DNA from 3 places in the Faecalibacterium sp. BIOML-A1 genome. Region 3 is predicted to be linked to each of the others. Evidence: riboswitches for the same ligand, from Rfam matches in the RefSeq annotation. Region 3 holds a riboswitch; each other region holds the start of a gene.
The links. Region 3 has a riboswitch for thiamine pyrophosphate ahead of thiW (energy coupling factor transporter S component ThiW). Riboswitches for the same ligand answer to the same signal wherever they lie in the genome.

Region 1: linked by a shared signal. The riboswitch ahead of thiD (bifunctional hydroxymethylpyrimidine kinase/phosphomethylpyrimidine kinase) and the one ahead of thiW (energy coupling factor transporter S component ThiW) in region 3 are both predicted to bind thiamine pyrophosphate.
Region 2: linked by a shared signal. The riboswitch ahead of GKG36_RS09235 (energy-coupled thiamine transporter ThiT) and the one ahead of thiW (energy coupling factor transporter S component ThiW) in region 3 are both predicted to bind thiamine pyrophosphate.

What each region holds. Positions count from the first base shown of each region.
Region 1 covers NZ_WKZJ01000004.1:11,451-21,485, reverse strand. Annotated here, with positions in the region: gene GKG36_RS06005 (hypothetical protein) at 1-162, shown strand, start outside; gene GKG36_RS06000 (chromate transporter) at 290-862, opposite strand; gene GKG36_RS05995 (chromate transporter) at 859-1,431, opposite strand; gene GKG36_RS05990 (aspartate dehydrogenase domain-containing protein) at 1,540-2,340, shown strand; gene GKG36_RS05985 (NAD(P)-dependent oxidoreductase) at 2,356-3,252, shown strand; gene GKG36_RS05980 (TIGR00730 family Rossman fold protein) at 3,294-3,830, opposite strand; TPP riboswitch at 3,928-4,034, shown strand; gene thiD (bifunctional hydroxymethylpyrimidine kinase/phosphomethylpyrimidine kinase) at 4,093-4,893, shown strand; gene GKG36_RS05970 (TENA/THI-4 family protein) at 4,886-5,563, shown strand; gene GKG36_RS05965 (rhomboid family intramembrane serine protease) at 6,155-6,787, opposite strand; gene GKG36_RS05960 (CYTH domain-containing protein) at 6,784-7,272, opposite strand; gene GKG36_RS05955 (class I SAM-dependent rRNA methyltransferase) at 7,469-8,695, shown strand; gene GKG36_RS05950 (glutamine synthetase III) at 9,274-10,035, shown strand, end outside.
Region 2 covers NZ_WKZJ01000007.1:72,945-82,979, reverse strand. Annotated here, with positions in the region: gene GKG36_RS09255 (sigma-E processing peptidase SpoIIGA) at 72-911, shown strand; gene GKG36_RS09250 (sigma-70 family RNA polymerase sigma factor) at 960-1,664, shown strand; gene sigG (RNA polymerase sporulation sigma factor SigG) at 1,939-2,706, shown strand; gene GKG36_RS09240 (sporulation transcriptional regulator SpoIIID) at 2,757-3,005, opposite strand; TPP riboswitch at 3,116-3,215, shown strand; gene GKG36_RS09235 (energy-coupled thiamine transporter ThiT) at 3,298-3,927, shown strand; tRNA gene GKG36_RS09230 (tRNA-Ala) at 4,070-4,145, shown strand; gene bilS (flavodoxin family protein BilS) at 4,209-4,700, shown strand; gene GKG36_RS09220 (DNA glycosylase) at 4,793-5,629, opposite strand; gene yfcE (phosphodiesterase) at 5,629-6,174, opposite strand; gene GKG36_RS09210 (MATE family efflux transporter) at 6,484-7,815, shown strand; gene GKG36_RS09205 (sodium:alanine symporter family protein) at 8,014-9,405, shown strand; gene pyk (pyruvate kinase) at 9,854-10,035, shown strand, end outside.
Region 3 covers NZ_WKZJ01000002.1:52,013-62,047, reverse strand. Annotated here, with positions in the region: gene brnQ (branched-chain amino acid transport system II carrier protein) at 229-1,509, shown strand; gene GKG36_RS02535 (alanine/glycine:cation symporter family protein) at 1,562-2,947, opposite strand; gene GKG36_RS14545 (hypothetical protein) at 3,181-3,318, opposite strand; gene thiC (phosphomethylpyrimidine synthase ThiC) at 3,573-4,883, opposite strand; gene thiE (thiamine phosphate synthase) at 5,086-5,721, opposite strand; gene thiM (hydroxyethylthiazole kinase) at 5,708-6,529, opposite strand; gene thiW (energy coupling factor transporter S component ThiW) at 6,545-7,060, opposite strand; TPP riboswitch at 7,353-7,460, opposite strand; gene GKG36_RS02510 (hypothetical protein) at 7,648-7,884, shown strand; gene GKG36_RS02505 (precorrin-8X methylmutase) at 8,047-8,721, opposite strand; gene GKG36_RS02500 (cobyric acid synthase) at 8,718-10,035, opposite strand, start outside.

The sequences.
Region 1 (10,035 bases), on a different contig from region 3:
ACCAGCACTTCTGTTGCTGCTGAGGCCGAGGAGAGCGCTTCTTCCGCTGTTGCAGAGGAGAACGGTTCTTCTTCTGAGGCTGCTTCCAGCGAGGCCGCTTCTTCTGAGGCCGCTTCCAGTGAGGCTGCTTCCAGCGAAGCTGCTTCTTCTGTTGCCGCTTGATCGCACAGCGCCTAAATTCCAATAAAAGCTGAAGCCGGGCACAGGGAGCCATGAGTTTTCCTGTGCCCGGCTTTTTACAACAAAACGCACCGGATCGTTCAACGAGAACCACCCGGCGCGTTATTTTTTATGCTCCCCAGAACAGGATGCCCAGTCCTGCAGAGAGCAGGATCATCCCAATGGGCGATGGTGCTTTGCCCTTTTTCCGGCGGCAAAGGGCATGCAGCCCCCACAGCAGCAGGAACACCACAATGGAACGGAGATCCGGCGCAATGCCTGCCTTGTCCGCTGCAAACCCGGCCAGCGTAGAAAGCGCCATGTTGACTGCAGTTGCCAGGATCATCGCCACCACACAGGGACGAACGCCGCCAAGAACTGCGTTGACTCCCGCATACTTCATCAGGTTCTGCAGCACCGATGCAATGAGCAGAATGATCACAAAAGACGGTAGCACCACCCCCAGCGTGGCACACAGCGCGCCCCAGAAGCCGCCCTGTGAAGCACCGATGAAGGTGGCCATATTGATGGCCAGCGGGCCGGGTGTGGATTCCGACACGGCAATGAAGCTGAGGAATTCGCCTTCCGTCAGCCAGCCGTGTCCTAAGACCGTTTCCCGCACCAGCGAGATCATCCCGTAGCCGCCGCCGAAGGACAGCGCACCGATCATGAGGAAATTCCAGAAAAGTTCTACATAGATCACGGCTTCTTCTCCCCCTTCCGCAGCTGCTGTACTGCATACACCAGCAGCCCGGCCGCACCGCTGAACAGGATGTAAAAAATGGAAGAGAAGGACACTGCTGCAATGGAACAGCCCACCATCGCTGCCGCAACCGTGGTCAGGATGACAATATTGAAAGCACTCCGTTCCAGCTGCTTCAGCATTTTCAGGCCCGCCGAGAGGATCAGATAGATCACACACACCTGAATGCCGTGGAACGCACTTGCCACCACCGAAAGGCGGAGGAACTGGTCAAAGAACAGCGAGATCAGATAAATGACCGCGAAGGACGGAAGACATACCGCCACCGTGGACGCTGCCGCACCTGCCGTACCCTCGATCTTGTAGCCGATATAGGTGGCACTGTTCACCGCCACCGGGCCGGGCGTAGACTCCGCAATTGCCACCATGTCCAGAAATTCTTCTTTTGTTACCCACTTTTTTTCTTCTACAAACTCATTTTGCAGCAGGGCTACCATGGCGTAGCCGCCGCCAAACGTGAACGCTCCAATTTTGAAAAACGTCCAGAAAAGCTCCTTTGTTTTCGACATAGCTTTCTCCTTTCTTGCGCCTTATTATATCATTTTTTGTTTTGATATGATATACTTTAATGGAATATGCTGCTTTCTTTGGAAAAAGCAGAAAAAGGAGTTTAGGATATGAAAATAAAATTTGGTATCGTAGGCTGCGGATTTCTGGGCAACATTGTGGCCAACGCATGGAAGAACGGTCTGCTGCCGGACTATGAGCTGGTGGGCGTGACCAGCCGCACCCGTGCTTCGGCGGAAAAGACTGCCGAAACGGTGGGCTGTGCCGTGTGTGACGATGTGGATACCCTGCTGACACTGCAGCCGGAATACATTGTGGAGACTGCTTCGGTGGAGGCTGTGCGCGCCATGGCTGTGCCTGTGCTGAAAAAAGGTGTGAACCTGGTCATTATTTCCATTGGTGCCTTTGCGGACCTTGATTTTTACGGGCAGGTCAAGGCCGCTGCCGTGGAGGGCGGTGCCAAGGTGCATCTGGCAAGCGGTGCCATCGGCGGCTTTGATGTGCTGCAGACCGTCACTCTGATGGCCGAGGCGCAGAAGCTGGCCGAGACGGCAGGCATTGAGACCCACACCGGAGCCAAGGGCTTCCGCAACACGCCGGTATGGGCCGACCACCTGCTAACCGATACCGAAAAGACCACCGTGTTCACCGGCAATGCCAAGCAGGCCATTGCCACCTTCCCTCGCCGCGTGAATGTGGCTGTTGCCACCTCGCTGGCCACCACCGGCCCGGAGATCACCGGCGTGACCATGCACTCGGTACCCGGCTGGGTGGGCGACGACCACCGCATCACCGCCGAGATCGAGGGCGTGAAGGCCGTGGTGGATATCTGCTCTTCCACCAGCGCCATTGCCGGTTGGAGCGTAGTTGCCCTGCTGCGCAACCTCTCCTCCCCCGTATGCTTCTATTAAAGGAGGACTTTACTGATGTTCAACAAACTGGTGGCCATTGAGCCGGTAAGCCTGATTCCTTCCGCCGAGGAAGCGCTGCATCAGTACGCAAAAGAAGTGGTGCTGTACCGCGATATCCCGGCCAGCGATGACCAGATCGTGCAGCGCATCGGAGATGCCGATGCTGTACTTCTGAGCTACACCTCCCGCATGGGCAAAAATGTGATCGAGCGCTGCCCGAATATCCGTTACATCGGCATGTGCTGCAGCCTGTATTCCGAGGAAAGCGCCAATGTGGATATCGCCTACGCCCGCACCCGCGGCATCAAAGTGCTGGGCATCCGGGACTACGGCGACCGCGGCGTTGTGGAGTACGTCCTGCATGAGCTCACCGGCATCCTGCACGGTTTTAGGATGCCCATGCTGCGGGACGAGCCGGTGGAGATCACCGGGCTGAAGGCAGGCATCATCGGGCTGGGTGTGTCCGGCAAAATGATCGCCGACGCGCTGCAGTTCATGGGTGCCGACATTGCCTATTACAGCCGCACCCGCAAGCCGGATGCCGAAGCTGTGGGCATGGCCTATAAGCCGCTGGCACAGCTGCTGACCGAGAGCGAGGTGGTGTTCACCTGCCTGAACAAGAACGTACTGCTGTTGGGCAAGGACGAATTTGCACAGCTGGGCGCAGGCAAGGTGCTGTTCAACACTTCCATCGGCCCGGGCTTTGACTCTGCTGCTCTGGAACAGTGGCTTGCTCTGCCGGGCACCCACTTTTTCTGTGACACCCGTGCCGCTGCCGGCCCGGTGGGTGAAGACTTCTTTGCCCGTGAGAATGTGCATTGCGCGAATGTTTCTGCCGGACGCACCAAGCAGGCTTTTGTGCTGCTGAGCCAGAAGGTGCTGGCAAATATCCGCACTGCACTGGGAGAATGATATAAAAAGGAAACGCTTCCCGGCCGGGGAAGCGTTTCCTTTTAGGCTTTATTCAAAATCGTTGTGATCTCTTCCAGATTCGCCGCAAATCGGATGCCCTGCTGGCGCTGCGGCGTGGAAAGGCCTTTCTCGATCATTTTGGCAAGCAGTGCTTTCAGGCTGTCGTAGTAGCCGTTCAGATCATACAGGATGCAGGGCGCGTCCAACTGGCCCAGCGAGACCTTGGACATTACCTCTGCGATCTCTTCCAGCGTGCCGGTGCCGCCGGGGAATGCGATGAAGGCATCGCCCAGCTCGATCATCTTCGTCTTGCGCTCGGTCATGTCCTTGGTGACGATCAGCTCGGTCAGGCCATCGTGCTGCAGCTCCTGCTGCACAAAGAACTGCGGTTCCACACCGGTCACTGTGCCGCCTGCGTCCAGCGCGCTCTGGGCAAGCTGACCCATCAGGCCGCTGCGGGAGCCGCCGTACACAAGGCGGTGCCCGTTTGCACCGATCCAGCTGCCCAGTTCCCGGACAGCTGCCGCCAGCACAGGATCATTGCCCGCATTTGCTCCAAGATAGACCGTGATGTTCATGGTATTTCCCCCTTTGTTTTTTTCCATTTTACCACGCAGCGGGCCGATTGAAAAGGGCCATCCCCTTGCAAATGCAGCGGCACTGTGGTATTCTTGAACGCAGAAAAAAGGGAGCCTGCAAAAGCAGGCTGAGAGTGGGCTGTTTGCCCAGACCTGTGACCTGATTTGGACAATGCCAACGTAGGGAGATACTGCTGCTTCAAAGTGCGGAGGTGCCTCCTTGCTGGCATTTCCGCACTTTTTTGCAAAGGAAGTTGTAACCATGAAAACTGCATTGACGATTGCCGGCAGCGATTCCAGCGGCGGTGCTGGCATCCAGGCCGATATCAAAACCATGACTGCAAACGGCGTGTACGCCATGAGCGCCATTACCGCACTGACTGCCCAGAACACCACAGGTGTGACCGGCATTTTTGAAGCCACGCCCGAATTTCTGGCACAGGAGATCGATGCCATTTTTACCGACATCTACCCGGATGCCGTCAAGATCGGCATGGTATCCTCGGCAGAGCTGATCAGTGTGATCGCCGAAAAGCTGCACACCTACGGCGCAAAGCATATCGTGGTGGACCCGGTGATGGTTGCCACCTCCGGCTCCAAGCTGCTGCGGGACGATGCCGTGCAGGCACTGACCGAAAAGCTGCTGCCCATGGCAGAGGTGGTCACCCCCAACATTCCGGAGACTGAGATCCTTTCCGGCATGAAGATCACCGATGCGGCCGGAATGGAGGCCGCTGCAAAGCTGATCAGCGAGAAATACCACTGTGCCGTGCTGTGCAAGGGCGGCCACCAGATCAATGATGCCGACGACCTTCTGTGGCGGGACGGCTGCGGCAAATGGTTCCGCGGTAAGCGCATTGCAAACCCCAATACCCACGGCACCGGCTGCACCCTATCCAGCGCCATTGCGTCCAATCTGGCAAAGGGCTATGATCTGGATGCATCTGTGGAGCGCGCAAAGGCCTACATTTCCGGCTGTCTTTCTGCCATGCTGGATCTGGGCCATGGCTCCGGCCCCATGAACCACATGTTTGCACTGAAGGGAGAGTTTGTGGGTGAGTGAGCAGACCTTTGTGCAGCAGCTGGTACAGGAAAGCCTGCCTGTGTGGGAGAAATGCCTGCACTCAGAATTTCTGACCCACCTTGCGGATGGCACACTGGATGAAGCCTGCTTCAAGGGCTACATCGTGGAGGACAGTCTTTACCTGCGGGAATATGCCAAGGTGTTTGCCTGGGGCATGACCAAGGCAAAGGATATGCAGACCATCCGCACCTACTATTCCCTGCTTTCCTTCGTGAATGAGAGCGAGGATGCAGCCCGCCTGCACTATCTCAAGCACTTTGGACTGACCGATGAAGGCATCCAGAGCCTGCCGCTGCGGCCGGAGAACCGTGCCTATGTGGACTCTATGATCGAAGCCGCCAAAAATGGCGAGGGCGCAGCCGAGTGCATGATGGCCTGCCTGCCCTGTATGCTGAGCTATGGCTGGATCTTCCAGAAACTGCTGGAAGAAAAGCCTTCCGTGCAGGATACCCTTTATGGTACACTGGTGGTGGACTATGCTGACAAGGGCTATGAGGCGGCCTGCCGCGACTGGGCCGTGTTTGCAGAAAAAGTCTGCGAAGGCCTGAGCGACGAGCGCCTTGCCCGCTGCCGCGAGATCTTCCATGCCTGCTCGGAGCACGAGCTGAACTTCTGGGCCATGGCAGCTTCCCCGCGCAGTGACCTGTAATTTTTCCTAAAATATAAAATGCACCCGGCCTGTGGGCAGAACCGCAGCAACCGGGTGCATTTGTTTTGTTCAGGTTTTCGTGGCCGCAACCACAGGCATGAGCCTTAGTGCCGGAAATAAGTGAGCCCTAAAACAAAAACTCCCCCGGCTCTTCTGCCGAGGGAGTGGAAAAGAAAAACGCCCCTAACAGAAGAACTCTCTTCTGTCAAGGACGAATAAAATTTGGCCTTTTATCCGCGGTGCCACCCTGACTTCATGGGCATGACCCCATGCACTTGGCGAGATGCCAACACATCCCCGGCAACTGACGTATGCCCTACGTTGCAGAATACTGTGCGGCGAAAGTTCTCCGCAGTTCCCTGCACCCTCAGCGGTCCATTTCGGGAAAATATAACGCAAAGTCACACTTTCCTTGACGAACTGTTTCCGGTCTGCTTCTCAGCTGCGCAGGCTCTCTGTACAGGCATGGTTCGCCGTTATCTCCGCTTCAACGGTTTAGTGTATTGAATTTGGCTATATTAAACCACGGATTTTTCGTTTGTCAATACCTGTTTGCAAATTTTTCAAAATCAGCCTATGTCCACAGTGGGTTCAGCGCTTCCGGCGGCTGTTCGTGCTGGAAAACTTCACCGCTTTTGCCGGCCTGCGGCGGCTGTGCAACGCACTGTAGTAGCCAAAGGCAGTGCCGCATAAGCCGCCCACAATGTGCATGAAGTTTGCTACATTGTCGTGCACAAAAATGATATCGTACACCTGCTGACCAAAGTACAGCGCTGCAACCAGCAGCATGGTGACCGGGATGCCGCCGGAGAAGCCCGCCAGCGACGAAAGCATGATGAGCATGAACACGATGCCGGACGCGCCCAGCAGCCCCGAACGTGGGAACAGCACGCATTGCAGCACGCCGGTGACCAGAGCGGTGAACACCATGCCGCACAAAAGCGGCTTGCTGCCGTACTTTTCTTCCATTGGCGGGCCAACAACGAGCAGCAGCAGCATGTTATTCAGAAAGTGATCCCAGCTGGCATGGCCCAGCACATGGCCGAACAGCCGGATGTAGAACAGCGGGTCCTTCAGCGAGGAGCGGTAGACACAGAACAGATGCATCGTCGTCCACCCGTCCGTCCACTGGTCGAGGAACAGCACCAGAAGTGACAGCAGGAAAAATGTGAGGATCACCGGGGAGTTGTACTGCAGTTCCAGTTTGAGTTTTACTTTTTTCATCCTCTTGTCTCCACCCAGTATTCGCCCATGCTCTGGCCGGGCTGGTTCGTCACTTCATCCTTGAGGTAATCGCCAAGGCCGCAGCTTTCCGGCTGCCATGCAAGGGCTGCTTCCACCGTGGGGTACTCCACCTCGGCATACCAGAACTCGGTGGGCTGGCCTTCGTCCACATGGTTCACTTCCAGCACAGAACCGTCCGGCAGGGTGTAGCTGCGGCGCAGCTTCGGGATGAGAGGTTTAGCGATAATCTTGTATTCCAGATCATCAAACAGTTCTTTGTCGATGCTGCGCTCGATCTCCTCGCGGGCAAGGCCGCCCCCGGATTTGAAGCAGAGGATGTAGTCCGTTCTGCCGCCGGTGAGGGCTTCTTCCCGGATGCGCACAGTGGGCCGCACGCTGATATAGCCCTGCCGCATGGCAAATTCCTCCCTGAGGGGCAGCCCCTCCGGCCAGCCCTTCACCATCCATTTGCGTTCGATCTCCATAATGCATCCCTCTTTCATGCGGTTTTTTGGCATTTCTTATTTATAATAACATGATTTTGTGCTATTATAAAGGGTAGATTTTTACTCCTTCAGTCTGCTTCGCAGCCAGCTCCCTCAGTGAGGGAGCCTACCCGCACGGTAAGCGTGTCGAGCGAACGCGGGACGAAGGGAGTTCGTCCATGATAAGGAGAACCATATGAAAGAACGCGCTTACCCTGTGTATACCGTCAACAAACACGCCGAGGGCCTGCTGGTGGGCGGGCACCCCTGGGTGTATGAGAACGACATCCTCCATTCCCCGGAAAATGAGCCGGAAAACGGCACGCTGGCCGATGTGGTCAGCACCAAGGGTTCCTACCTTGGCACCGGCTTTGTCTCGCTCAAGAGCAAGATCCGCGTGCGGCTGATCTCCCGCAATGCCAACGACACCTTTGATGCTACGTTCTGGCGCCGCCGGGTGGAATATGCATGGAACTACCGCAAAACCGTGTTGGAGCCCGCCGACCTTTCCGCCTGCCGCGTCATTTTTGGCGAAGCCGACCAGTTCCCCGGCCTGACTGTGGACCGGTTCAGCAACATCCTCGTCACGCAGACCCTGAGCGTGGGCATGGAAAAGCTCAAGCCCGTCCTCTTCCCCATTCTGGCAGAAGTCCTGCGCGCCGACGGCCAGACCATCGACGGCATCTACGAGCGCAACGATGAGGCTCTGCGCGCAAAGGAAGGTCTTGAGCAGAACAAAGGCTGGTTTGAGCTGCCCGGTGAGACTCACCCGGCAAGCACCCAGACCGAGATCTGTGAGAACGGAGTTTACTATCATGTGGACTTCGAGAACGGCCAGAAGACCGGCTTCTTCCTTGATCAGAAGTACAACCGCCGGGCGGTGGCACGCCTTGCTGCAGGCCACACCGTGCTGGACTGCTTTACCCACACCGGCAGCTTTGCACTGAACGCCGCTGCGGGCGGCGCTGCCCGTGTGACCGCCGCCGACATCAGCGCCGAGGCCATTGCCATGGCGCAGCGCAATGCCCAGCGCAACGGTCTGACCAATATGGACTTTTTGTGCGAGGACACCTTTGAGCTGCTGCCCCGCTTGGAAAGAGAGGGACACCCCTACGATTTTATCATTCTGGACCCGCCGGCCTTTACCAAGGCGCGCCGCACTGTGGAGAACGCCATGCGCGGTTACAAGGAGATCAACTACCGTGCCATGAAGCTGCTGCCTCGCGGCGGCTATCTGGCAACTGCCAGCTGCTCCCACTTTGCCACCGAGGAGCTGTTCATCAAGATGCTGCGCGCCGCTGCAAAGGATGCGCACCGCCAGCTGCGGCAGATCGAGGTGAAACAGCAGGCACCGGATCATCCGATCCTGTGGGGCGTGCCGGAGACGAATTATCTGAAGTTCTTTTTGTTCCAGGTGATCTGACCATTTAGAATGCCCTCCGCTTCGCTCTGGGCATATTTAAAGGAAATATTATTTTTATATTGGCGTTTGTCGCGGCCTGCGGGCCGCTCCAAACGCATTTTCACAAAAGGGGTCGTAGCGGGTAGTAGCATCTGCGGCTGTCACGCAACGGATAAGCCCAGATTTTGCAAATGCAATTGTCCGTAACGACTCCTCCCGTGAAAAAACAGTTCCGGCTGGCCCGCAGGCCTGCCGGAACTGCAAATTTAAAAATATTATTTCCGCTGATATTGCCAGAGCGCAAGCGGAGGCAATTTCAAATCGTTCTGTTCCGGTTTAAAGGTTCAAAAGTCATACCAAGCTCAGTTGTGCCAAAATTCGCAGAGAGCGTTTGTACAGAATCGTCAGATTTGTCAATTGCCTTTTTGGCCCGCCGGGGCTATAATCAAACCATAGACAGCAACGGCGCTGTGGGTCACCTCCTGACTCGCAGCGCCGTTTTTGTTAAGAAGCTTTCGTACTTCTGGGTGCGGCATTGCGGCAGACCAGAATGCAGACGAAAGGGTAAGAAAAATAAGATCAAGTAAGGAGTAGGATTTATGGCAGCGAATGTTATGGAAATCTACGGCAGCAAGGTCTTTAACGAACATGTGATGAAGGAGCGCCTGCCGAGCGCAACCTATAAGAGCCTGAAGAACACCCTGCACAAGGGTGCTCCGCTGGACATTGAGGTGGCAAACGTTGTGGCCAGCGTGATGAAGCGCTGGGCCATGGAGCTGGGTGCCACCCACTACACCCACTGGTTCCAGCCGCTGACCGGCATCACCAGTGAGAAGCACGACGGCTTCGTCTCCCCCGTGGGCGACGGCACCGCCATCATGGAGTTCTCCGGCAAGGAGCTGGTGCGCGGCGAGCCCGATGCATCTTCCTTCCCCTCCGGCGGCCTGCGCGCCACCTGCGAGGCCCGCGGCTACACCGCATGGGACCCCACCAGCTACGCCTTCGTCAAGGATGACGTGCTGTGCATCCCCACCGCCTTTGTCAGCTACACCGGCGAGGCTCTGGATAAGAAGACCCCCCTGCTGCGTTCCATGAACGCACTGTCCAATCAGGCAGTTCGCATCCTGAAGCTGTTCGGCAAGGATGTGGATTACGTCTCCACCACCGTCGGCCCCGAGCAGGAGTACTTCCTTATTAAGAAGGAAGATTACGAAGCCCGTCAGGATCTGATCCTCACCGGCCGCACCCTGTTCGGTGCCCCCTCTGCCAAGGGTCAGGAGCTGGAAGAGCACTACTTCGGTGTCATTCGTCCCGAGGTCTCCGAGTTTATGAAGGAGTTGGACGAAGAGCTGTGGAAACTG
Region 2 (10,035 bases), on a different contig from region 3:
CCGCTTTTTTGCACACAGCGACATGGTTTTTTGCAGAATTGGAAGATACTGGAATTTGAAAGGGATCGTGTATGAAAACCGTGATCTATCTGGACGAACTGCTGCTGACGAACTTTCTGGCCGCAGCAGCGCTGCTTTTGGGCGCAGGGCTTTTGTGTGCGCGGCAGTGCAGCGGCCTGCGGCTGATGGCGGGCAGTGCGGCAGCGGCAGCAGCTTCGCTGGGCATTCTGCTGCCGGAGCTGCCCGGCCCTGCAGCTTTCCTTTATAAGGTGTTCACCTGCTGTGCTGCTGTAGCTGCGGCTTACGGCGTGCCGGGCCTGCGCAATTTTGTGCAGCTGTGTGTGTGGTATCTGCTGCTGAACCTGCTGCTGTGCGGAGCCGTGCTGCTGCCCGGAGTGCAAAGCGCAAATCTCTGCGTCTATCTGCCGCTGTCCCCGGGCCGGCTGCTGCTGTGCTGCGGTGCAGTGCTTGCCGTGCTGCGCGGCGTACTGTTCTGCTTTGGCCGTGCAGGCACCCGCTGCTTTGCCGCTGTGCTGGAGCTGGAAGGTGCAGTCCTCTCCGTACAGGCTTTCTGCGACACCGGCTTCTCAGTGCAGGACCCGCTGACCGGGCAGGCAGTGGTTCTGGTCTATTACCCTGCCGTGCGCAGCGCCCTGCCGCAGGAGCTGCGCACGTTCCTGGACCGTTATTTTGCCTGCGGCACGGCACCGCCGCCGGAGCTGCGGGTGCGGCTGGTGCCCTGCACCACCATTGCCGGGCACTGTGTGCTGCCTGCCGTTCCGGCCAAGACCCTGCGCACCAGCAAAGGCAGTGCAGCGGGCATTCTGGCCGCATTCTGCCGCCCGGAAACGCAGCAGCCATGGACAGCTCTGCTGGGCAGCGAACTGGCCGTACAGCTGGGCATCCGCTGAGAAGCGCTTGATGCGATCGATACTTATAGATGTACAGGAGGGGTATTCATGTTTCATGTTCTGCACCGGTTCTGGCGTTGGCTCCTTGCACGGCTGAGCTATTGCGGCGGCGCACATTTTCTGGCGGGCGCGCCCAGCCTGCCCCCGCCCCTGACCCCGGAACAGGAAAAGGTCCTGCTGGCCCGTATGGCTGCAGGCGATGCCGCTGCCCGGGACGACCTGATCACCCACAACCTGCGGCTGGTGGTGTACCTTGCCAAAAAGTATGAAAGCAGCGGTGTGCCTGCCGAGGACATGATCAGCATTGGCACCATCGGGCTGATCAAGGCGGTGAACACCTTCACGCCGGAGCGCAGCATCAAGCTGGCCACCTACGCCAGCCGCTGCATCGGCAATGAAATTCTGATGTACTTACGCAAAAGCTCCAACCGCCGTCAGGAAGCCAGCATCGACGAACCGCTGAACGTGGATGGCGACGGCAACGAGCTGCTGCTTTCTGATATTCTGGGCAGTGATGAGAACCAGATCAGCCAGCGGCTGGAACAGGATGCGGAGCGCGCCGTGCTGCGCCGGGCCGTGGACAGCCTGTCCCCGCGGGAACGGCAGATCATGGAGCTGCGCTTTGGTCTGGCGGACGGCATTGAGCGCACCCAGAAGGAGGCCGCCGACGCACTGGGCATCAGCCAAAGCTACATTTCCCGGCTGGAAAAACGGATCATCCATACCTTAAAAGTACAATTGGAAAACGAGTGAGGTGAAAAAACGCGGACTGCCGCCCGCTGGGCTTGACAATCCGCGCTGATTCGCGCATAATAAAGCTACAAAAGGCGCTGGCCCTGCAAACGGCTAGTTCCTTACCGGATTAGTCAAGAAAAGATGACCGCTCGGATTGGGACTCGAGGCGGTCATTTTTTATTTTGCCGCGCTTTCCTGCCAAACGGGAAAGCGCACAGTTTTTTCCACGCATACAATGCCGCTTCGCATCCCATACTCCCGGTGAAGATCAAAACAGACCGGGGGCGTTTGGATGTACAACAAAGTGGAGCTGTGCGGCATGAACACTGCAAAGCTACCTGTGCTGACCGAAGCCGAAAAGCGGGAACTGCTGGCCCGCGCCCACGCCGGTGATGCGGCAGCCCGGGAACAAATGGTGGAAGGCAACCTGCGGCTGGTGCTCAGCGTGGTGCAGCGGTTCGCCCAGCGCGGCGAAAATCTGGACGACCTGTTTCAGGTGGGGTGCATTGGGCTTATCAAGGCCATCGATCATTTTGACCCCGCCCAGCCGGTGCGCTTTTCCACCTACGGCGTTCCCATGATCATTGGGGAGATCCGGCGTTTTCTGCGGGACAACAATGCCCTGCGGGTGAGCCGCAGCCTGCGGGATACCGCCTACCGGGCCATGCAGAGCCGCGAAGCGCTGGAAAAGCAGCTGGGCCGCGAGCCGACCATGGACGAGATCGCGCAGGCGGCGGGCCTTGCCCGGCGCGAAGTGACGGCGGCGCTGGAATCGGTGGTGGAGCCGATCAGTCTGGAAGAGCCGGTGTACACCGATGGCGGCGATGCGATGTATGTGATCGATCAGGTGCGGGACCCGGACGGCGAGGACAGCTGGATCAGCGGGCTGCAGTTCCGGCAGACCGTGGCCGGGCTGACCCCGCGGGAAAAGCGGATCATGGAGCTGCGCTACCTGCAGGGCAAGACCCAGATGGAGGTGGCGCAGGAGATCGGCATCAGTCAGGCACAGGTCAGCCGGTTGGAAAAAGGCGCACTGAGCCAGTTCCGCACCCGGGACTGAACCTAAAAAAGGCGGCACAGCTTCCGTTTTGTTCGGAAGTGTGCCGTCTTTTATCTGCGGCTGTATTTGCGCCGGGTGGCCGCACCGCCGCGCAGATGCCGCTCTGCCTTATTGCAGGCCAGAACCGCACGCACCTGCCGGAACAGCTCCGGCTGCAGCGTCCGCAGCCGCACCGCAACATCCTTGTGCACGGTGGACTTGCTGCACCCGAACACCGCTGCCGCCGCACGCACTGTGGCCCGGTTGGCCGCGATATATTCGCCCAGCTGTACCGCCCTCTGTTCGGGGTCTCCCTTCATATCCAGACTCCTCCCATTGTGAACTTATGGTACAGCCTATGCACAGGCCGGGGCAGATATGTTCCGCCGGGGCTTGACTTTTGCGCCGGACGCGCTATACTTTTGCATGGACATAAAAACAGGGGTGCCGAAAGGCTGAGATCCGCGTTTTGCGGAGTACCCTTTTACCAGACCGGACAATGCCGGCGTGGGAGTTTGCAGAACTGTCCGTTCTTTCACAAACCCCGTGCGCCTGCTGGAAAGCGGGCGCATTTTGTTTTTGTGTACTATTGTTCTGAGAAGAGGAATCCCTATGACCAAAACCTATTCCAAGACCCGCATTCTGGTGGAGGGTGCGCTGATGATCGCCCTGTCCACCGTTTTGAGCATGATCCAGATCCCGCTCATGCCCCACGGCGGTTCCATCACCCTGTTCAGCATGGTGCCCATTCTGGTAATGAGCTACCGCCACGGCGCAAAGTGGGGCATCATGACCGCTTTCGTCAACAGCCTGATCCAGCTTGTGCAGGGCCTTGGCAACCTGGCATACTGCCAGACCCTCACGGCACAGGTGGGCTGCGTGCTGCTGGACTACCTTCTGGCCTTCACGGTGCTGGGCTTTGCCTGCCTGATCGCAAAGCCTTTCCGCAGCCGCACCGTGGGTGTCGGTGTCAGCGCCTTTGTGGTGTGCCTGCTGCGCTTTTTGTGCAGCTTTCTGTCCGGTTACATCGTCTGGAAGGACTACGACTACGCTTTCAGCTGGATGACCGAGATCGGCTTTCCCGGCATCTCCAACATGAGCGTGGACGGTCTGTGCTGGCTGTACAGTGCCGTGTACAACGCCACCTACATGCTGCCCGAAGCCATTCTGACCACGGTCCTTGTGGTGATCCTGATCCGTGTCGCACCGCAGATCTTCGACCCGCAGAACGCAAGAGCGTAAGTTTTTTCGCAGTCATTTTTCCCGCCGGGAAGGGCATTTCCCCGGCGGGAATTTTTTTTGCAGAAAATCCCAAAAAAGCTGTTGACAATCCGGCAAAGCGCTGGTATAATTACTCCTGTCGTCAGGCACGGCACAAACATCTGGGGGATTAGCTCAGCTGGGAGAGCGCTTGCATGGCATGCAAGAGGTCACCGGTTCGATCCCGGTATTCTCCACCAGAAGGAAAAGCACCGCACGGAAACGTGTGGTGTTTTTTGTTGTTACCGACCAAAGGAGAAACTATGAGCTACGCGATCGTATTCAGCAGTAAAACAGGCAACACAAAATTATTGGCAGACACGCTGCACGCCTGTCTGCCACAGGAAAACTGCTGCTATTTTGGCACCCCGGACCCTGCTGCCATGAAAGCAGACGACCTCTATGTGGGCTTCTGGACAGACAAGGGAAACGCTGACGAAAGCACTTTGGACTTTTTGAAGCAGCTGCACGGCAAAAATATCTTCCTTTTTGGCACCGCCGGCTTTGGCGGCAGTGAGGAGTATTTCAACAAGATCCTGAAAAAGGTGGAGCGTTCACTGGACAGGAGCAACACAGTCTTCGGCCGTTATATGTGTCAGGGCAAGATGCCGCTTTCGGTACGCCAGCGGTATGAGGGCATGAAAAAGCAGCCGATCCATCTGCCCAATCTGGATGCACTGATCGAGAATTTTGACAACGCCCTTTCTCACCCGGATGCAGAAGATCTGGAACGGTTAAAGCAGGCGGTAAAATGATAAAAAGGCAGCGGTTTTCCTCAAACAGAGGAAGCCGTTGCCTTTTTTGCTTAGCGGATGATCCTACGCTCCTGCCTGCGGCTCCGCGGTTCTTATCCCACGCTTCTTTTATAAAAGAACAGGTACTGCTGCACGATGCCTGCTTCCAGCCCGAACTGCGGGAACGGGTCCTGCCCGGCAAACTCGTCCCGGATGAGCCGTTCGATCCAGACATCCACCGGCACACGGCCCACACGGCCATAGCCGAACAGACACACGCAGTTTGCCACCTTTTTGCCCACACCGTCCAGTTCCATCAAACGGGCAAAAAGTGCTTCATCGGGCAGGGAAGCCAGCTTCTTCAGGTCCAGTGTGCCCTCTGCCGCCTGCTGCGCCGCATGCAGCACGTAGCGGGTGCGGTAGCCAAGACCGCACTCCTGCAGCGCCTGCTCCCCGGCACAGCAGAGCGCTTCTGCTGTCGGGAACGCATACACCGGCCCTTCGCTATCGCTGCCCAGCCGCTCGCCAAACCGCTCCGAAAGCAGCTCTACCGCCCTGCGGATAGCCGGGATGCTCTTTCGCTGCGAGATGATGAAGCTGACCAGCATCTCCCACTCATCCTGACGCAGCACCCGGATGCCCCGGCCATATTCCATGGCACGCTGCAGAAAGTCGTCCCGGCTGTCCAGCTTTCCGCGCAGGGCGGCATAGCTGCGGCCAAGGTCGAAGTAACCGTGCCAGAAGGTTTCCCATGCGCCCGGCTCACACCGCACCGTGTAGGTTCCGCTGCGCAGTGGTCTGAGGTAAAGCAGCTGTCTCCCGGAAACAAACCGATACCAGCCCTCCGCCTGCTTCCGGGGGCGAAAGCACTGGCCGCTTGCCAGAATTTTGTCCGGGTCGAAATCATCCCGGATCTGAACCGTTTTCTCTTCCAGCTCCATTGCCCCCATCACAGCTCCAGCTCCCGGTACACTTCGCCTTCCAGCGTTTTCCAAAGGAAAGTCTCCCCTTCCAGTGTCATATAGCTATGTGCACTCCCTTCCTTCGGGATGCTCACAGAACCGGGGTTCAGGTAGAGATTGCCTTCGCCGAACTCTGTCCACGCCGGAATGTGGGTGTGGCCATGCAGCAGGACATCCCCCGGAGCCAGCGGCGGCAGGTTTTTCAGGTTGTGCACATGACCGTGGGTAGCGTAAACGAGCCGCCTGCCCACCGGCAGCACCGCATAGTCGGCCAGAATGGGAAAATCCAGCACCATCTGATCCACCTCAGCGTCACAGTTGCCCCGCACGCACAAAAGCGCCGGCTTCAGCCCGTTCAGGAGCGGGATGACCTCCTTCGGGGCATAGCCCTCCGGCAGGTCGTTGCGGGGGCCGTGATACAAAAGATCCCCCAGCAAAAGCAGCCGGTCTGCTCTCTCCCGCTCAAACGCTTTGATCATTTTTTTGCAATAAAACGCCGACCCGTGCAGGTCGGATGCGATCATCCATTTCATGGCAGGATTCTCCTTATTTTATAAAGTATCTATTTTTATTTTAGCCTCCCGGTGAAAAATGGTCAAGTCTATAAAAGTCATACTTTATCCGTTTGACCTCTTGACATCTGCCGGAAGCCGTGTTATCCTACAGTTAATAAAATTCGTGTGGATTTTTACAGCAGTATGCTACTTTTCGCCACACAATGACTTCAAAAGAGCCATTGTGTGGCTTTTTTGCGTCTGCTTTTATCTTCGAGCAGTCTCGCCCTGACGATTCCGCGGCTGCAGTAATTCATTCCTTTTCTCTACAGGAGCAATGCAAACACTATGAACGAGACCTTTATGAAAGAAAAACCGGTGCTGCCGCTGTTGGTATCCATGGCGCTGCCCAATGTTATTTCCATGCTGGTGAACAGTCTGTACAACATTGTAGACAGCCTGTTTGTGGCCCGCATCAGCGAAGACGCCATGACTGCGTTGTCGCTGGTGTTCCCGATCCAGAATTTTGCCAACGCCATCGCCATCGGCTTCGGTATCGGCATCAATGCCATGATCGCACTGTACCTTGGCGCGGGCGACCACAAAAAGGCCGAGACTGCCGCCACCCACGGTATGGCGCTGAGCCTGATGCACGGCATTCTCATCACCATTGTCAGCATTGTCATCATGCCGGGCTTTTTGCGCCGGTTCACCAGCGACGCAGGCCTGATCGCATCCGGCATCACCTACTCCACCATCGTATTCCTGTTTGCCACCATCAACATGGCGGCACTGGCCTTTGAAAAGATGTTTCAGGCCGTGGGCCGCATGAAGGTGACTATGGCGGCGCTGATCTTTGGCTGTGTGTGCAACATCCTTCTGGACCCCATCCTGATCTTCGGCCTTGGCCCGGTGCCTGCCATGGGCATTGCGGGTGCGGCCCTTGCCACCGGCATCGGCCAGCTGCTGAGCCTGTGCGTTTACCTCTTCGTTTACGTCCGTACTGAGCTGCCTATCCGACTGCGCCGCAGCTGCCTGCGCCCGGATGCCGCACTGGACGGCAAACTGTATGCCATCGGCGTGCCGGCCATCCTCAATCTGGCCCTGCCCTCTCTGCTGGTCACCTTCCTGAACGGCCTGCTGGCGGGCTTTTCCCAGAGCTACGTGGTGGTGCTGGGCATTTACTACAAGCTGCAGACCTTCCTGTATCTGCCCGCCAACGGCATCGTACAGGGTATGCGCCCGCTCATTGGCTACAATTACGGTGCCAAACAGCACGCCCGCGTGAAAAAGCTCTACGAACTCACCCTCATCATGAGTGCTGCCATCATGGCTGCGGGCACGGTCATCTGTCTGTTCGCTTCCCGCCCGCTGATGCAGCTGTTCACCTCCAACCCCGAAACCGTCGCCATCGGCCAGACTGCCCTGCGCATCATCTGTCTGGGCTTTGTGGTTTCTGCCGTATCCACCACCTCTTCCGGTGCACTGGAAGGCCTTGGCAAGGGCGCAGAATCGCTGGTCATCTCGCTGTGTCGCTACATCGTATTCATCATGCCGCTGGCCGCTGTGCTGTGCCATTTCCTTGGTGCCAACGGCGTGTGGCATGCATTCTGGATCACCGAAGTGCTGTCCGCCATCGTGGCTTACCCGGTGTACCGCAAGGCAGTTGGAAAGTGCTGAGCCTTCTTGAAAGCGCTGGACGGCGAAGACCGAGTAAAATAAAATAGTTTCAAGCAGTTGAGGGAGAGTTTGCCAAAAACCCTCCCTCTTTTTTGTGCATTTTATTTGACAGTACGCAAAAACTGCGGTAAAATAAGATGTTTGTTTTCCGGCATTTCGGCTGGAAAAGCGCAATTTAACAGAGGATGTGGGAAAAATATGATCGAGACGATCACGGCCGTCAATCAGGCGGTCAACCAATTCATCTGGGGCGTGCCCGCCATGGTGTGCATCATCGGCGTGGGCCTGCTCCTGAGTGTTCGCACGGGCTTTTTGCAGATCCGCAAATTTCCCTACGCCATCAAGACCACCATCGGACGCATGTTCCGCAAAAAAGACGCTTCCGATGGTGCCATGACTCCCTTTCAGGCGGTGTGCACCGCGCTGGCCGGTACCGTGGGCACCGGCAACATTGCCGGTGTGGCAGGCGCGATCGCCATTGGCGGACCGGGTGCCGTGTTCTGGATGTGGTGTTCTGCCCTGCTGGGCATGTGCACCAAGTTTGCCGAGGTCACGCTGGCGGTGCACTACCGTGAGCGCAGCGAGACGGGCGAATGGGTAGGCGGCCCCATGTACTACATTAAAAACGGCTTGAGCAAGCATTGGCAGTTTCTTGCTGTGCTGTATTCCCTGTTTGGCGTGCTGACCGTGTTTGGCACCGGCAATGCCACACAGGTAAATACCATCGTTGCCGCTATCGATACCGCTCTGCTGGAGTACGGCGTGGTGGGCGGCGGTGCGCTTTCTACCCTGAACCTCGTGGTTGGCATCGCAGTGGCCATGCTGGTGGCCATGGTGCTGCTGGGCGGCATCAAGCGCATTGGCAGCGTGAGCGAAAAGCTGGTGCCCTTTATGGCTCTGTTCTACATCGTGCTGTCCGTGGGCGTTATGGTGCTGAACTTTGAGCGCCTGCCCTATGTGTTCGAGTCCATCATTGCGGGTGCGTTCAACCCGGCAGCGTTCACCGGCGGCACCATCGGCAGCCTGTTCGTCAGTATGCAGAAGGGTGTGTCCCGCGGCATTTTCTCCAACGAGGCCGGCCTTGGCACCGGTTCCATTGCCCACGCCTGCGCCGACACCAAAAAGCCGGTCAAGCAGGGCATGTTCGGCATCTTTGAAGTGTTTGCCGATACCATCGTCATCTGCACCCTGACTGCCATGGTCATTCTGTGCAGCGGCACCACCGTGAACTACGGCACCGCCGCCGGTGCAGAGCTGACCATCAGCGGCTTTACCACCACCTACGGCGGCTGGGCTTCCATCTTTACCGCTGTGGCCCTGTGCTGCTTTGCTTTTTCCACCATCATCGGCTGGGGCCTGTATGGTTCCCGGTTCCTGGTGTTCCTGTGCCGCAGCGATAAGGTGGCAAAGCCCTTCTTTCTGGTCTACTCCTTTGTGTCCATTCTGGGCGCAACGATGGATCTGGGCCTGCTGTGGAGCATCGCCGATACCTTCAACGGCCTGATGAGCATTCCGAACCTGCTCGCGTTGCTGCTGCTTTCCGGCACGGTGGTCAGGCTGACCAAAGAATTTTTTGCATCGGAGGGCTGATTGCCCACAACAAAAAGAGGCTGCTGCACTTTCGGCTAAAACGATGTGCAACAGCCTCTTTTGTTATTCGGGCAGGTGTACCGGTACCCGCGCCACACAGTGCACCCAGCAATCGCCGTCCTTGCGGGTATTTCCTGCCGCGGGAGCGGGTGGTGCGCCTGTGGGAGGGCTTCAAAAAGCGTCTCGGCCTTTGCCGATAAAAGCATCCGAACATGCGAAAAAGCTGTTGCAAGACAGCTCTCCAAAAACATTGTACGAAACCCGGAACTTTTTCAGGGCTAAACAGCTCTAAAAAGGTTCCGGGTCTTTGATTTTTCGCAATTTCCCTGCGCAGGCTGCTACCGCATTTTTTCAATCCCCTTATTCTGCCCGCGTCCGGCTCTTTTCAACCCGGACAGTTCATGTTACAATATACATTAGAAAAAAAAATGAATCGAGGGAATGAACCTTGGATTTTTATGGTACCATCGGCCCGGCCTGCGCACAGCCGGCGATCTTGCAGCACATGGTGGAAGCCGGCATGACCGGCATCCGCATGAATCTTTCCCACGGGCCGCTGGCGGCGCACACCGACTGGCTGGCCATGATCCGCGCAGCCGGCATCCGTCAGCTGCTGATCGACCTGCAGGG
Region 3 (10,035 bases):
TTTAACATATTTCTTTGCTGGCTGCAATATTTGTACCATATTGTATAGTATAGCATTTTCCTTTCCAAACGCCAATGACCCATGCATCATGATGCATAAGAGCTTATCATGCCTGTCATTACTTTTCTTCATGTTTTTCTTTCTTGACATGAAATGCATAAAACGATAAACTGAACTGTATAAATCACTGTCATCTTTGATGCAGGAAAGAAATGAGGTGTCTGTCCTATGCAGAAGCTTTCCGGCAAAAATCTGCTTCTGGTCGGCTTTACACTGTTTTCCATGTTTTTTGGTGCAGGCAATCTGATCTTCCCACCGCATCTGGGCGCGCAGGCCGGTACCAGCCTCTGGCCTGCCTTTGCGGGCCTTGCCGTCAGCGCCGTCGGCCTGCCCATTGCGGGCGTGGTGGCTGTGGCACGGGCAGGTGGTCTGGATAAGCTTGCCGGCCGGGTGCATCCGGTGTTCGCCATGGTGTTCACCATTCTGGTGTATCTTTCCATCGGGCCCTGCCTTGCCATCCCCCGCACCGCCAGTACCTCCTTCCAGATGCTGGTGCCGCTGATAGGCGGCGGTACCGGGCTGCAGCTGGCCTACTCGGTGCTTTTTTTTGCAGCGGCCTTTCTGGTGGCGCTGCGGCCAGAAAAGCTTACCGACTGGCTGGGCCGCATCCTCTGCCCCTGCCTGATCGTGCTCATCGTGGTGCTGTTTGCCGGGTGTCTCATCCATCCGCTGGCGGCACACTACGGCACACCCAGCGCAGAGTACGCAGCCCTGCCCGCTGTGCAGGGCATCCTGTACGGCTACCAGACCATGGACACGCTGGCCGGGCTGAATTTTGGCGCGGTCATTGCCCTGAACATCCGCGCCCGGGGTGTCACAGAAAGCCATGCCGTGGAGGGCGGCACCATCCGGGCCGGTTTTATTGCAGGCGGGCTGATGCTGGTGGTCTACGCCATGCTGGGCCACGCCGGGGCCGAGACCGGCACGGTGTATCCGGGCCTTGCCACCGGTGCCGAGGTGCTCACCGCTCTGGCACAAACACTGTTCGGCCGGGCGGGCCTTGTGCTTATTGCGGCCATTTTTGTGATCGCATGCTTCAACACCTGCGTGGGCCTGATCGCCTGTGTGGGGCAGTATTTTCATCAGCTTCTGCCCCGCATCCCCTACCCTGCCATCGCAGCTTTTTTTGCTGTGGCCAGTATGCTGGTATCGAACCTCGGCCTTGCTGCCATCATCCGGCTGTCCACTCCGGTGCTGAACGCCATTTATCCCGCAGCCATCGTGCTGATCCTGCTTTCCTTTATGCCGGGCCTTGAAAAGCACCGGGCGGTGTATCCGCTGTGCATGGGCCTGACCGCCCTGCAGAGCATCGCCGCTGCGCTGCCGCTGGGGGCAGTATCTGCCGCCGCCAACGCTCTGCCGCTGGGCAGCATGGGCTTTGGCTGGGTGCTGCCTGCGCTGGCCGGGCTTGCAGGCGGGCTGCTTTTAAACAAATCTGATCTGCAATAAAATAACCTGAAAGGCCCGGTTCCCATGTTACAGGGAGCCGGGCCTTTGCTATTTACTGCAGTTTTTTGCGTTTTTCGTAGTCGTTCAGGGCGGCAAGCGCTTCCTTTGCCATGGGCACCAAGGCTATCATGTTGAAAATGGTCATCAGGCCAATGCCCACGTCGCCCAGATCCCACACCACCGTGTAGGCCTGCATACCGCCGATCACCAGCATGGCCAACGCGATCAGCTTATACACGGTCTGGCTCCACCAGTTGTCGCCGCACAGATAGGCCACATTGCCGCGGGCATAGTACAAAACGCCCAGAAAGGTGGAAAAGCTGAACAGCGCCAGCGTGGCCGCAATGAACACGACACCAAAGCCGCCCAGATGGTACTGCAGGGCAGTCTGCAAAAGGTCCATGCCCGCAAGTCCTTCTGTGATCTCCTGCGGCACCAGCAGCATCAAAAAAGCCGTGCAGCTGCAGATCACCACAGTATCGATCAGTACGCCCAGCGCCTGCACAAAGCCCATCTTGACCGGATCGTCGCACTCTGCGGCGGCAGCTGCACAGGGTGCCGAACCGCTGCCCGCTTCGTTGGAGAACAGGCCGCGCTTGACACCGTTCATCAGCACAGCACCAAAGCCGCCAGCCACGGCCTGCCGCAGACCGAATGCTTCCGCAAAGATGCGCCCGAACACCGCCGGGAGCTTGGGCAGGTTGAACAGCACGATGCCCACGGTGATGACAAAATAGCACACCGCCATGATGGGCACCATCACGTCCAGACTTTTCACGGTGGCATTCTTGCGCAGCACGATCACCGCCGCAATGGCCGTGAGCACCAGTGTGGTAGTAAGCGGCGGAATATGGAACGCATTTTCAAACGCGGAACTGACCGAGTTAGAGATTACCTGACTGATGCCGCACCAGCAGATGAGACCAGACACCGCAAACAGCGCCGCTACCACAGAGCGTTTGAGCTTTTTGCCGCGCCTGCGCTCCGCCAGCACATGCAGATAGTAGGCCGGTCCGCCGCGCCAGCCGCCGTACAGCGGGTCGGGCTGGCGGTATTTCTGGGCAAGGGTGGATTCGATAAAGGAGGTGGACGCACCCAGAATGGCAGTGACCCACATCCAGAACACCGCACCGGCACCGCCTGCAGAAACAGCGGCCACCACGCCCACCAGATTGCCCATGCCCACGCGGGTAGCGGTGGAAATGACCAGCGTCTGGAAGGAGGAAAGGCCGTCCCTGCCCTGCTTTTTCTCGCACACGGCGGCGATCATATCCCGGAACAACCGCACCGGCAAAAGACGGGTGCGGCAGGTGAACCAGATGCCCGCCGTGAACAGCAGCACCACCATGAAGGAAATGCCGATGCCGCCGCCCAGCGGGATGGTGAATAGATCGCCCCACAGCAGGCGATAGACGGATTCGATAAGATTTACCAGCAAGGCAGATTCCTCCTGTAGATCAATGGAATGAAGACGATAACTTCATTATAGTACAGTACAGAAGAATTGTAAAATCTAAAATATTGATAGAAATAATCGATGGAACAGGATAACTTGACAAATCACATAGCTTCGATTATACTACAAACAGAAGGGGCGCTGACTGCAAAGGTCAGCTCTCCATCCCGTTAGTCAAAAAGATTGACCGCTCGAGTTGGGGAACTGTGAGGCGGTCAATCTTTTTTGTTATCATCGCTTTTCATCTGGGAAAACTTTGCCATGACCTCAACGGTCAGACGGATCACATCCACGACCAAGCTCAACAACGCGAGAATGAACGTGAGCAATGCGAGAGTCTCCAGCAGATTCATTCGATATCCCTCCCTTCGCCTTCAAGGCTCCGGGCAGGGTACTTTCAAAAAAAGTTTCCTCCCGGACCTCTGCTTGTTCTATGTAGAAATAGAAAAACCAGCGATACGGGATAGAAAGCATGACCACCAATTTTGCAATCAGCGCCTTATTGTTATTTTAACACAATCTTTTGGGAATTACAACAAAAGCCGCCCGGCGGTCATACCGGGCGGCGGAGGAAGATGCGCGCTGCTGCGCGTAAAACAGAAGATTTTTACAGAATGTCGATGTACTCACCGGCCAGCGCCTTGTTCATGCTGCGCACGGCACAGAATTTGCCGCACATGCTGCAGGTGTCGCTGTGGTCGTCCTCCGGCAGGCGGGCATCGCGGATGGCCTTTGCGGTCTCCGGGTCCAGTGCACAGGCGAACTGTGCATCCCAGTCCAGCACACGGCGGGCATCGCCCATCTTATCGTCGATGTCCCGGGCGTGGGGGATGCCCTTGGCGATATCGGCGGCGTGGGCAGCGATCTTGGAGGCCACGATGCCCTGCTTCACATCGTCCACGTTGGGCAGAGCCAGATGCTCGGCGGGGGTCACATAGCACAGGAAAGCTGCACCGCTGGCGGCAGCCACAGCGCCGCCGATGGCAGCGGTGATGTGGTCGTAACCGGGGGCGATATCGGTGACGAGGGGTCCCAGCACATAGAAGGGTGCGCCCATGCAGATGCTCTTCTGCACCTCCATGTTGGCAGCCACCTGATTCAGGGGCACATGGCCGGGGCCTTCCACCATCACCTGCACGTTGTGTGCCCATGCGCGCTTGGTCAACTCGCCCAGACGCACCAGCTCCTCGATCTGGCACACATCGGTGGCGTCAGCCAGACAGCCGGGACGGCAGGCATCGCCCAGCGAGATGGTCACATCGTGCTCGGCGCAGATCTCGCAGATCTCGTCAAAGTGCTCGTAGAAGGGGTTCTCGTTGCCGGTCATGCTCATCCATGCAAACACCAGAGAGCCGCCGCGGCTGACAATGTTCATCTTGCGCTTGTGCTTGCGGATCTGCTCGATGGTCTTGCGGGTGATGCCGCAGTGCAGGGTGACAAAGTCCACACCGTCCTCTGCATGCAGGCGCACCACATCGATGAAGTCCTGTGCGGTCAGCTCAGCCAGATCGCGCTGGTAGTGGATGACCGAATCGTACACCGGCACGGTGCCGATCATCACCGGGCACTCGTGGGTCAGCTTCTGGCGGAAGGGCTGGGTGTTGCCGTGGCTGGACAGATCCATAATGGCTTCGGCGCCCATGTTGACGGCGCTCATCACCTTCTGCATCTCCACGTTGTAGTCCTTGCAGTCGCGGGAGACACCAAGGTTCACGTTGATCTTGGTGCGCAGCATGGAGCCGACACCCTCGGGGTTCAAACACTCGTGGTGCTTGTTGGCCGGGATGGCTACCTTGCCCTCGGCCACCCACTGGCGGATCTCCTCGGTGGTGCGATACTCTTTTTTAGCCACGATCTCCATCTGCGGCGTGATGATGCCCTTGCGGGCAGCATCCATCTGGGTAGTATAAGTCTGCATACGCTCTGTTCCTCCAAATGACAGTTTATCTCTGAACAGCAGGGTGCTGGTCATACAAGGGTAGGGAAAGGCAGCCGTCATTCAGAAAAAACAGAACGTTCTGGATGCCGGCACCTGCGCAAAATACGCTTTTCATGTTGGTTTTCTCCATGAATTTTATAACGCGGCCCAAGGTGGTGTCCCCGGTTTGCCGCAGGATCGGTCAGATGATCTGCTCCGACAGGGCTTTCAACTCTTTGCACTCGGTCTCGATGTCGTCTGCTGCAAAGATGGCGCTCACAAGGGCCACGCCATCCACACCGGTGCCCTTGAGCTGCAGGATGTTCTCCTTGTGGATGCCGCCAATGGCCACCACCGGGATGTCCACGGCATCACAGATGGCCTTCAGGGTCTCGTGGGGCAGAACATCCACATCGGTCTTGGTGTGGGTGGCAAAGGCCGCGCCCACGCCAAGGCAGTCTGCGCCATGCTTGACGGCTTCCCGTGCTTCCTCCACACTGTGGACGGAAACGCCGATCATCATTCCCTCGCCCACACGGGCGCGCACCTGCGCTGCGGCCATATCCTCCTGCCCCACATGCACACCTTCGGCATGGCAGCGGATGGCAATGTCCACATTGTCGTTCACAAAGAACGGCACGCCGTAGCGCTGGCACAGAGCATGGATCTCCACAGCCTCTTTCAGAAAGGCTTCGTCGTCCAGCTCTTTTTCACGCAGCTGCACACAGGTGACACCGCCCTTCAGGGCGCTCTCCACCTGTTCATAGAGGGTCTGCTTTCCCACCCATGCGCGGTCGGTGACGGCATACAGAAGCATGTTCTGCTTATCGCACTTCATAGTTTGCTCCTTCTTCCAGCTGATCCGGGGTCATATTGTAAATGGCATCGATGATATAATTGCGGTAGGTGGAGTTGCCGTCCAGCGGGGTCAGGCGCTTGTGGGCGGTCTCGCCCGCAAGGCCCATGGCGCACACTGCAGCTGCAGCGGCTTCCAGCGGATGGCCGGGGTTGGCGGTAACGAACGCCGCCGTCAGGGCCGAAAGCTGGCAGCCCGTACCGGTGATGCTGCTCATCATGGCATTGCCGTTGCGGATGCAGTAGGCTTTTTCGGCATCGGCCACGATGTCGATGGCACCGGTAATGGCAATAACGGCACCCGTCTGGGCTGCAAAGGCCTTGGCAAAGGCCACGGCACTGTCCAGATTGGCCTCAGTAACTTTATCGGCCACATCGGCATCCACGCCCTTGGTGGTTCCCGCGCCGGAGGCCAGCGTTTTGATCTCCGAGATGTTGCCGCGGATCACGGTGAACTTTACGTCCCGGAGCAGGCGGAAAGCCGTGTCGGTGCGCAGGCGGGATGCACCCGCACCCACCGGGTCCAGCACCACAGGATGTCCCAGCTGGTTTGCCTTTTTGCCCGCCAGCAGCATGCTGGTGATGGTGCGGCTGTTCAGGGTGCCGATGTTGATGTTCAGACCGCCGCAGATGGTGGTGATGTCCTCCACCTCGGCGGCATCGTCGGCCATGATGGGCGAAGCACCGCAGGCCAGCACCATGTTGGCGCAGTCGTTCACGGTGACGTAGTTGGTAATGTTATGGATGAGCGGGCAGGTGCGGCGGACATTTTCAAACTCTGTTTTGAACATTCGGGTGCCCCTCCGTCAGGAAAGACTGTTCTGCATGGAGCGCAGTGCGCCGGAGCGCTGCAGGCTGTACACCAGCACGCCCGCAATGATGGAACCCACTGCAGTGGAGATGAGGAACGGCACGATGTAGGCATAGAACGCGATGTCGCCGGCGCTCTTGCCCATGAGGAAGATGGCCACCGGGTAAGCGCACAGGCCGCCCAGAATGCTGGTGCCGAACACCTCGCCCACCATGGTGGCAAGGATGTTTTTGGTCTTATGGTACACAAGGCCGCACAGCAGTGCGCCGAACATGCTGCCGGGGAAGGCCATCAGGCTGCCCAGACCCAGCAGATTGCGCAGCAGCGAGGCCACAAAGGCCACGCCCACGCCCCACCACGGGCCAAGCAGCACCGCGCAGGTCACATTGACCATATGCTGGATGGGTGCACATTTGCTGCCGAACATGGGGAAGCTGAATACGCTGCCCACCACGCACAGAGCGCACAGCATGCCGGCCAACGCCAGCTTTTTCACAGAGAGTTTTTTCATAAGGCAAGGCTCCTTTCCAAACCTGCGGAAGCAGCAAAAACCATACAGCGCCTCCGCAAACAGCCCGCACCCGGTGCCAGACCCGGCGCAGGAACTATAAGAAGCGGTCGAGACTTTCTGGTCTCCTCTCACGCCGGAACACGGCTTCCCATCGCTGACGGTCACAAAGCTCAGGGCGCTCCCCCTCAGCCCGCTGCGGCACTTCCGCAGAAAAGTACAAGGCATCCTCCTTAATGGTAATAGGTACACAACAAAAAAAACAGGAGACACCTTCCGCGGTGCCTCCTGCAAAAAATCATCCATTCTGACTTCCTACGGCGGCATTATCCGCATCAGGTAAAAGGGTCGAAGTTTGGGTACTTCCTCTCAGCCTGCTTTACAAGCTCCCCTGTATTTGATTGTGACTGTATTCTACACCCTTTGCGCACAAATTGCAAGAGGGGGCAAAGGCGCGCACAGCGGTGCAAAACGTTTTTCACGCAGTTTTTGGGGCGTTTCACGCAGGTTTTATTGAAAAAGAAGGTGAAATATGGTATTTTCAAGATGGACACATACCCCCCCCCGTAAGCAAAAAGGAGGAATTCCATATGAAGCAGACGACCCTGACCCAAAGGCTGCTCTCAGCCCTCGTGGCGCTGTGCATGGTGCTGAGCGTGTGCGCACCCGCCTTTGCGGATGTGACCGACCCTGATATGGCCAAGGCCGCACAGTGGTGCACCGAGCAGGGCACCATGGGTGCCAAGGGCGACCGCTTTGAGCCCGAAGGCTGGACCCCGAAGTTCAAGGTGATCGAAGTGTGGAACAAGACGTTCCCCGCAGCCTGATGCCGGCAGTGTGGATGCCGTGCTCGGTTCGGACCTTTTCCGTGAAAATGGGGCTGTTGCAAAATAGCTCTCTGAAAAAATCATGAACAAAACCCGGAACCTTTTCTCGGCCAAAACGGCTCAAAAAGGGTTCCGGGTTTTTGATGTTATGCTGTTTCCGCCTTATCCGTTCCACCCTCTGGCAGAGGGGTCCAGCATTTCGGTGGCAGAGTAAATGAGGGCGTTGCAGATGGCTGCAGCCACATTGCTGCCGCCCTTGCGGCCCATGGCGGCGATGGCAGGCACGCCGTATCGCTCGCAGGCGGCAAACAGTACTTCCTTGCTTTCCACCACATTCACAAACCCCACCGGCACGCCAATGACCAGTGCAGGCCGCAGACCGGCTTCCATTTCCTCCGCAATGGTCAAAAGGGCCGTGGGCGCATTGCCAATGGCCAGAATGGCCCCCGGGTGCTCCCGGGCAGCGCGGTGCATGGCGGCAACGGCACGGGTGGTGCCCGCCTGCTTTGCGGCTTCGGCCACAGCGGGGTCTGCCATGTAGCAGATGGCTTCACCGTTCAGTTTTTTCAGGCCCGGCTTTGTGATGCCCGCCAGCGCCATATTGGTGTCGGTAACGATGAAAGCACCCGCGTGCAGGGCCTTGACTGCGGCTTCCACCGCGCCGGGTGTAAAGCGCAGATTTTTGGCATAGTCGAAATCCGCGGTGGTGTGGATGACCCGCTTGACCACCGCAGCCGTCTCCGGCGGCGGGGTCAGGCCCAGCTCGTCCAGTTCCCTTGTGATAATGGAGATGCTCGTCCGTTCAATGTCGGCGGGCAGATGATGCTGCGGTGTCATGTGTTGTCTCCTTTTTGCATTCCCATGGCGGCATAGATAGCGGGCATATCCAGTGCCGCGCGCACACCATCGGCAAGCAGATCAAACTGCTGCTGACGGTACTGCTCCATGGGGATAAGCTCGGCCCCGGCCGGATCGATGCCCTTCCGTTTGCACAAAAATGCGGTCAGTTTTTCGGTCAGTTCGCCGGTGTCGAACAGGCCGTGCAGGTAGGTACCGAATACACCGTCCTGCACACAGCCCTCCGGCGTGCCGTCTGCAAGGATGCAGAACGCACTGCCCCGCACCTCGGTGCGGCCTGCGTGGATCTCGTAGCCCGTCAGCTTTGCGCCTGCAAAGGGTTCTGTGGTCACACAGGCTGCGGTCTGGGTCAGGTGCTTTTCGGTGCCGAACACCGTCGTGGTGGGCAGCAGGCCAAGGCCCCGCAGGGTGCAGGGGGTGCCGCTCTCCTCCCCTGCCGGGTCGCAGAGCTGTTCGCCCAGCATCTGGTAGCCGCCGCACACGCCCAGCACCGGCGTACCGGCTGCCGAAAGCCTGAGCACCGCCGCTTCCAGTCCGCTTTCCCTCAGCCAGCGCAGGTCGTCCATGGTGTTTTTGGTGCCGGGCAGGATGACGAGATCCGGTGCACCCAGCTGGCGGGTGCGCTGCACATACCGCACGCCCAGCAGCGGGTGCTGTTCCAGCGGGATAAAGTCGGTGAAGTTGGACACATGCGGCAGGCGCAGGATGGCGATATCCAGCGGTTTGACCGCAGCTTTTGTATCCAGCCGGTCGGAGAGGGAGTCCTCGTCCTCGATCTCCACCCGCAGGTACGGCACTACGCCCAGCACGGGCAGCTGCGTTTTTTCTTCCAGCATGGCAAGGCCGGGCCGCAGGATCTCCACATCGCCCCGGAACTTGTTGATGATCAGGCCCCTGATGCGGGCACGCTCGTCGGCTTCCAGCAGCTCCACAGTGCCGTACAGCTGGGCGAATACGCCGCCCCGGTCGATATCGCCCGCCAGCAGCACCGGCGCATCCACCAGCTTTGCAAGGCCCATGTTCACGATATCGTCGGCTTTCAGGTTGATCTCCGCCGGGCTGCCCGCGCCTTCGATCACGATGATGTCGTTCTCGGCGGCAAGGCTGTTGTAGGCTTCCAGAATGTCCGGGATAAGGCTGCGCTTCATCCTGAAATAATCGGCGGCGGACATCTGGCCCCGGGCCTTGCCGTTCACGATCACCTGACTGCCCACATCGCTGCTGGGCTTGAGCAGGATGGGGTTCATGCGCACATCCGGCTCCACGCCTGCAGCCTGTGCCTGCACCACCTGA